Regions from separate parts of the Paenibacillus sp. FSL M8-0212 genome, predicted to be linked through region 1. Evidence: predicted binding sites of a transcription regulator. Region 1 holds the regulator's gene; the other holds the start of a gene.
The links. Region 1 encodes Rex, which represses fermentation and respiration genes when NADH is low (regulators of the CRP and FNR family bind a similar motif). Its sites were predicted from a motif close to TTGTGAAATATTTCACAA; they were not measured.

Region 1 (4,024 bases):
AAGGATACGCTGGATCATTACGAAGAGCGTGAAGCGCAGACTCAGATGTTCAGCAGTGTAAGGCAAGCCCTGGATGAAGAGAAACATCTCTTGATCGAAGCTGGAACGGGTACCGGCAAATCTCTAGGGTATCTGTTGCCTGCTATTTACGAAAGTGTGAAACAAGAACAGAAAGTTATGGTCAGCACGCATACGATCAATCTGCAGGAGCAATTGAGAGAGCGGGACATTCCGATGCTGACTCAAGTGGTTCCGTTCCCGTTTAAGGCTGCTGTATTCAAAGGACGTGGACATTACCTGTGCCTGCGCAAATTTGAACACAAAATCAATAAACGTGAGTTCGCCACACCTAAAGAGGATTATTTCACAGCTGCTCAGATGATCGTCTGGCTAACACAGACCGAAACCGGAGATGATGAGGAACTTAACCTTAGCGGACGCGGAGGGGACTTCTGGGAGACGGTACAGAGCGAATCCGAATCATGTCTGGGAAGATCCTGTCCATGGTTCCGCAAATGTTTCTACCATCGTGCCAAACATGAAGCAGGGTTGTCTGATATCGTAATCACCAATCACTCCAAATTATTTACGGATGTGAAAGCCGCGCATCAGCTGCTGCCAGCCTATGAGAGTCTTGTAATCGATGAGGCACATCATCTGGAGGATGTCGCTGGTAAACATCTTGGAATGCATATGAAATATTTCACTTTGGTTCATACACTGACCCGCCTGTTTAAAGACAGTCGTAATGGTCAGCTGCCTATGCTTCGTTCGCAGTTATCCGGGCATGAGAATTCGGTGCAATGGGGCTCCATGGTGGATCAGATGTTCCCGCTCGCTCTTGAGGTCAAGGAACTGTGGGATCGTATGAGCGATGCCTTGTTTGGTCTGTTGCCTGAACGAAGTGATGCTTCACCGGGCGAGACGGGGCAATTTTCACTGCGTCTGAAAGCATCTCAGAAACCTGCAAAATGGCAGGAGTTGCAGGATCTGGAGAACCAGATCTATGTGACTCTGGGCGATTTGGTTCGCAAAGGGGACAAATTGCTGCTTGAAGTGAAAGAGGATCAGGATGATTATCAATCGGATAGTCTGATTACGGACATTACAGGATTACTGAAAGATCTGACCACATTGAAGGAGAATCTACGTTTCTTCATGCGAATGGATGACGCCAAAACAGTGTACTGGATGGAAGCCAGCGGCCAGTTCCGCAGTAAATCACTCCAGCTGTATGCCGTACCTGTAGATGTCAGTGCCCAACTTAAGGATTTGTTTTTTGATAAAAAGAAAAGTGTTGTGCTTACATCAGCTACGCTTTCGGTAGATAAGTCATTCCAGTTCATGATTGAGCAGCTTGGCTTGCAGGATGCTTCCGAGAATAATCGGTTGTTAACGTCGATGCTGCCATCACCTTTCAACTATCGCGATCAGGCACTTCTGGTGATTCCGCGTGATTTCCCGAGTGTGAAGGGAAGTGTGGGTGATGCGCACTTTGTTAATATGCTGGTGCAATCACTCGCAGAGACGGCAATTGCTACGCGTGGACGCATGATGGTTCTGTTTACTTCATACAAGATGTTGCGACAGGTCTATGATCCGCTGAAGGAGGCGCTGTCTGGCAACGACATCTCGTTGCTTGGTCAAGGCGTTGATAGTGGAAGTCGTTCCAAATTGACTCGCAGGTTCCAAGATGCCAAAGCAACAGTACTTCTGGGCACAAGCAGCTTCTGGGAGGGTGTAGATATTCCGGGAGAAGCGCTGACCTGTCTCGCTATTGTAAGATTGCCTTTCCAACCGCCGAATCATCCGTTGGTGGAAGCCAAGAGTGAGTTGCTTCAGGAACAGAAGAAAAATCCGTTCATGAAACTGTCCGTGCCACAAGCGGTCATTCGTTTCAAGCAGGGATTTGGCCGATTGGTGCGTACAGCAAAGGACAGAGGAATTGTCATTGTTTATGATACACGTGTGATTGAAGCGTACTATGGTAAATTCTTTTTATATTCATTACCAGGTCCCAAAATGGAGCATATGCTCACGGAGCAGATGGTTCCACGAATCACCGAGTGGTTGGAAAAACCTGCTAATGAACAAGAATAATGGTTGTTCTGTTCGTTATATCATTGCATGACACTATCGTTTGGCGTTAAACTTTATTAGATATTTCCGTATCCGATTAGAGCAGTTGCACGTAAGAACTTATAACCTAAATTACAAGGAGCATTCTGTATAAAATGTCACGTTTATCTTTGAGTTTATACAGAATGCTCAACTTTTCATCTATTATTTTTATCGTGGCCTTGGTAAGGGGGAGCAAGAATGAAATCGGATAAAATTTCGGAAGCGGTGGTACGACGTCTGCCTGTATACTTGCGCTATTTGAGCGAGTTGCACCAGCGTGAGGTGGCTACTGTTTCTTCTCAAGAGCTTGGACAAAGGCTGGATCTGAATCCGGCCCAAATTCGAAAAGACCTGGCTTACTTCGGTGATTTTGGTCGTAAAGGGATCGGGTATGATGTATCCTATTTGATCGAGAAAATTCGTCACATTCTCAAAATCGATCAGCAAATTAATGTAGCTCTGGTAGGTGCGGGTAACCTCGGACAGGCCTTGTCCAACTACAACGCATATCTGAAAGACAACATGAAGATTGTTGCTGTATTTGATGCATATGGACCGAAGATTGGTAGTCAAATCAACAGTTTGACGGTAAAACCAATGAATGAATTGACGGAAGCGGTTAAAACGGATAACATCCGCATCGGTATTATTACGGTTCCGGATACGGAAGCTCAAAATGTAGCCGATCAGCTTATTGAATCGGGAATTGAAGCGATCCTTAATTTTGCACCAACAATTCTAAAAACACCGCCGCATATCCGCATTCACCATGCTGACTTTACAACGGATCTGCTTAGTTTGGCCTATTACTTGGAGACTGGAAAGGACGATGAGGAAGATGACAACAAATAGATGGGTAATTCACAACGGCAAATTTGCCGTTAATGAAGGCGGCACAACATGGAACGTTGTTCAAGGATACATGGTTGTTGAGAATGACAAGATTGTGCATATTGGTGAGACATTGCCGGATGGAGACGAAAATTGTACCAAAGTGGATGGAAAAGGATTGTTCTTCCTGCCGGGTCTGATCAATACGCATGGTCATGCAGCGATGTCGTTGCTCAGAGGGCACGGAGACGATCTTGCGTTGCAAGTATGGTTGCAGGAAAAAATGTGGCCGATGGAAGCGAAAATGACTTCAGAAGACGTATATTGGGGAACTTCGCTATCGGTGCTTGAAATGTTGAAAGGCGGAACTACAGCTTTCCTGGACATGTACGATCACATGGATCAAGTTGCCAAAGTTGTGGAGCAATCCGGCGTTAGAGCAGCACTGGCACGTGGTGTAATTGGGCTGTGCTCGGAAGAAGAGCAACTGCGGAAGCTGGAGGAGTCGGCAGCGTTTGCACGTGAGTGGAATGGACAGGCCGATGGTCGCATTACAACCGTAATCTCGCCACACGCACCATATACATGCCCTCCTGACTACATAGAGAAGCTTGTACAGGTCGCAAACGACCTAAACCTTCCTCTTCATACACATATGTCGGAAACGCTTCGTGAAGTCGAGCAGAACGTGGCTGATTATGGACTGCGTCCTGTAGCACATCTGGAGAAACTGGGCTTTTTCTCCCGTCCATCCCTGGTTGCACATGCGGTGCATCTGAATGACGAAGAGATTGAGATTCTGGCCCGTCATGATGTGGCTGTATCCCATAACCCGGGAAGTAACCTGAAACTCGCTTCCGGTGTTGCGCGTGTACCTGCGTTGCTGAAAGCAGGAGTTACCGTGTCACTCGGAACTGACGGACCAGCAAGTAACAACAACCTGGATATGTTCGAGGAAATGAGACTGGCTGCATTGATCCACAAAGGTGTATCTGGTGACCCGACGGCAGTGCCAGCAGGCGAAGCGTTACTACTCGGAACGTCATATGGTGCCAAATCAATCTTCTTGAAC
Region 2 (4,024 bases), 2.7 Mb from region 1:
TAAGATCCGTTTTCACTCCACCCATCATGTAATGGGCAGCAGGTGCAACGGGAATCCAGTCCGTTGTCATGTCCAATCCATAACGCATACAAGTCTCATATATGGTAGGGAACCGATGCTTGATCATCTCTGGTTGTTCATGCGTAATGTCCAAGTACACAAAGGTACTGTTGGTGGACTCCATCTCACTAACAATCGCTCGTGCCACGATATCGCGTGGGGCCAGTTCAAGCTGGGCATGATAACGATCCATAAAGCGCTCGCCCTTCACATTGCGCAAATATGCCCCTTCGCCGCGTACGGCTTCTGACACAAGGAAACGCGGGGCCCCCGGGTAACAAAGAGAAGTGGGGTGGAATTGGATAAATTCCATGTCACGAACAATAGCCCCAGCCCGATAGGCCATGGCTACACCATCGGCAGTAGCTACATCCGGATTCGTCGTGTATCGGTACAGTTGTCCTGCCCCACCAGAGCAAAGAACAGTTGCCTGTGCCTTCACGAACACTTGCGATCCGTCGTCCGTCTGAACCAGAGCGCCAATGCACTCCCCTCGATCTCGATCTGTAATCAGGTCAACAACAAAATGCTCATCCCATACTTCAATCCCGGGATGCTCATTCACTTCAACAGCAAGCGCACGTACAATCTCATATCCCGTTGCATCTCCGTTGGCATGCAAAATACGGCGGTGGCTATGCGCACCTTCCTGCGTCAACGCCAACTCGCCGTTCTCCAGATCAAATAAAGTACCCAAACGAATCAGTTCCTTCACTCCGTCCGGCCCCTCATTCACCAATACCTCTACCGCTTCGGAGCGGCATAAGCCCGCTCCTGCTACAAGTGTGTCCTGCAAGTGGTAAGCAGGTGAATCATCCTCAGCAATAACCGCAGCGATGCCTCCCTGCGCATATCTGGTGTTACTTTCAAGTAATGACTTCTTCGTGATCATTAACACACGTTGTTGTTCACTTGCCTTAATGGCAGTAAACAAACCAGCAATCCCTGAGCCTATAACCAGTACATCCGTCTCTACCATGTGTAGCGCAGACAGATCAAAATCAACTAAATATTGCGGTATCATGTTATTCACCTGTCTTGGAGCAAGAGTAGCGCATCCTACTTTACCAACAACATGCGCTCTAGTGATTCTCTGGCTTTGTCGGCAACGGCCGGTGGCACGTAGATTTGCGGCTTCATCGTTTCCAGGCATTTCACCAGTTTCTTCAAGTTGTTCACCTTCATGTTGGGACATACGAGGAACTTGGTAGCAAAGTGGAACTGTTTATCCGGACTATCCAGACGAAGCTGATATCCTGTACCATCTTCGGTACCTACGATAAATTCCTTCGCTGATGAATTTTTGCAATACTCCAGAATAGCTGTTGTGCTGCCTACAAAATCACCCATTTCTACAACCTCAGGGCGACACTCTGGATGGACAACAAACTCTGCATTCGGATGCTTGGCTCTCATCTCCACCACATCTTTGACTGTAAGCATATCGTGAGTGTTGCAATAACCTTCCCAGATAATCATTTTCTTGTCTGTATGCTGCTGCACATAATGTCCCAGGTTTTTATCCGGTACCCAGATAATTTCGTCGGAATCCACCGATTGAATAACCCGGACTGCGTTCGCCGATGTACAACAGATGTCAGTCTCTGCTTTGATCTCAGCCGAGGAATTGATATACGTAACCACCTTGGCATTAGGATGTTGTGCTTTCAATTTGCGTAGTCCATCCACATTCACCATATCTGCCATTGGGCAGCCCGCACGTTCGTCCGGGATAATAACTGTTTTATTTGGCGCAAGAATTTTAGCGCTTTCACCCATAAAATGAACACCACAGAAAACGATCACATCCGCATCTGTTTGTGCTGCCTTCTGGGCTAACAGAAACGAATCTCCACGGAAGTCGGCAACCTCCTGTACTTCGTCACGTTGATAATAATGGGCAAGAATAATGGCATTACGTTCCTTCTTCAACTCCATAAGCCGCGCACGCAGCTCGCGGTTCATCTCAGCCTTGCGCTCTAAAGCCAGAGCTTCCACCTGTGATCCTCTCCTTTATCGGGACAGCGTCATGCGCTGTTTCGTGGGCTAACCTAAGTCGTTATCTTCGCTTGAGAAACGAATCACAAGCGGTTTAACAACTAATTTACACAACGTTCACGACTCTGTCAATAAATGAAAAAGGCCCGGAACAGCGCTGTAACCACCTGTTTGCTAACTGGTTCGCCATCTAACTCCCGTTTATCTTTATCTATCCTCTTTTAAAATAATGGATAAAAAAAGAGAGCCCCAGGGGCTCTCTTGATTTCACCTGCTATCATAGCCAGATGTATTATACATTAAGACGTTGGCTTTGTTCCGCCATCATCCGGGTTATTGTTATTACCCTTTTCCAGATTCGGAGCTTCGTTTGGAATATCTCCGGCTGGTGGCTCAGGCGTTTCATCTTTACCTTGAATACGGACACGCACATCACCGATGTTGTCGATGATTGGCTCTCCGCCTTCAGTTGGTGTGCCTTCACCATCATTGTCATTCTCTGCTTTTGGAGTCAAAGAACCTGTTTCGATCAATTGCTTGATCTGATCCATTTCCAAAGTCTCTACCTCAAGCAAAGTTTGAGCGATCAGGTGCATCTCTTTTGAATGTTTAACAAGCAAGTCTTTACACTTCTCATAACAGTCATTGATAAAGCGTTGCATTTCCTGATCAATCTCATAAGCAATGGAATCCGAGTAATTCTGTTCATGACCGATATCCCGACCAAGGAATACCTGTCCTTGTGAACTTCCGAATTGCATAGGTCCCAATTTCTCACTCATACCGTATTCCATAACCATGCTGCGAACAATACCTGTCGCTTGCTGGAAGTCACTGTATGCACCAGTACCAATTTCTCCGATGAACAATTCTTCAGCTACACGACCCCCGAGAAGTCCGGTTACTTTATCCAACAGTTCCTGCTTGGTAACCAGCATACGGTCTTCTTTTGGCAACATGATTACATATCCACCCGCACGTCCGCGCGGAATAATGGTCACTTTATGTACCATATCAGCATGTTCGAGGAAATATCCTACAATGGTATGACCTGCTTCGTGATAAGCAACGATTCGTTTCTCGCGATCACTGATGACACGGCTTTTCTTCTCCGTACCAACGATGACACGGTCAATCGCTTCGTCAACTTCCTTCATGGAAATATCTTTACGGTTACGACGCGCTGCAAGCAATGCCGCTTCGTTCAAGAGATTCTCCAAATCCGCACCAGAGAAACCTGTTGTACGTTTCGCGATAATATCCATTTTCACATCTTTGGTCAGTGGTTTATTACGGGAATGTACTTTCAGGACAGCTTCACGACCTCTTACATCAGGGCGGTCAACCGTAATTTGACGGTCAAAACGTCCTGGACGCAGCAAGGCAGGGTCCAAAATATCTGCACGGTTCGTTGCAGCTACGATGATAATACCTTCGTTAGCTCCGAAACCGTCCATTTCAACGAGCAACTGGTTGAGTGTTTGCTCACGCTCATCGTGACCACCACCAAGACCAGCACCACGCTGACGTCCTACAGCATCAATCTCATCGATAAAGATGATACATGGCGCATTTTTCTTCGCATTTTCAAACAAATCACGTACACGTGATGCACCGACACCGACAAACATTTCAACGAAGTCGGAACCTGAAATACTGAAGAATGGTACACCCGCTTCACCGGCTACGGCACGAGCGAGCAACGTTTTACCGGTACCTGGAGGACCTACGAGCAATACGCCCTTAGGAATCCGTGCACCTACTGCTGCGAATTTACGAGGATCCTTGAGGAAGTCTACAACCTCAACAAGTTCCTGTTTCTCTTCGTCAGCACCCGCAACATCTTCGAATGTAACCCGCTTCTTCTCTTCGTTATAGAGACGAGCACGGCTTTTACCAAAGTTCATTACTTTACCGCCGCCGCCTTGAGCCTGATTAAACAGGAAGAAGAACAGCAGGAACATAA

Region 2: a site for Rex is predicted at 2,130-2,147, ahead of nadA (quinolinate synthase NadA). Genes of this name have one in related genera too.

What each region holds. Positions count from the first base shown of each region.
Region 1 is NZ_JBBORP010000001.1:5,135,467-5,139,490, forward strand. It holds gene dinG (ATP-dependent DNA helicase DinG) at 1-2,100, shown strand, start outside; gene MKX68_RS22740 (redox-sensing transcriptional repressor Rex) at 2,320-2,973, shown strand; gene MKX68_RS22745 (amidohydrolase) at 2,960-4,024, shown strand, end outside.
Region 2 is NZ_JBBORP010000001.1:2,401,214-2,405,237, forward strand. It holds gene nadB (L-aspartate oxidase) at 1-1,084, opposite strand, end outside; gene nadA (quinolinate synthase NadA) at 1,120-2,058, opposite strand; gene ftsH (ATP-dependent zinc metalloprotease FtsH) at 2,358-4,024, opposite strand, start outside.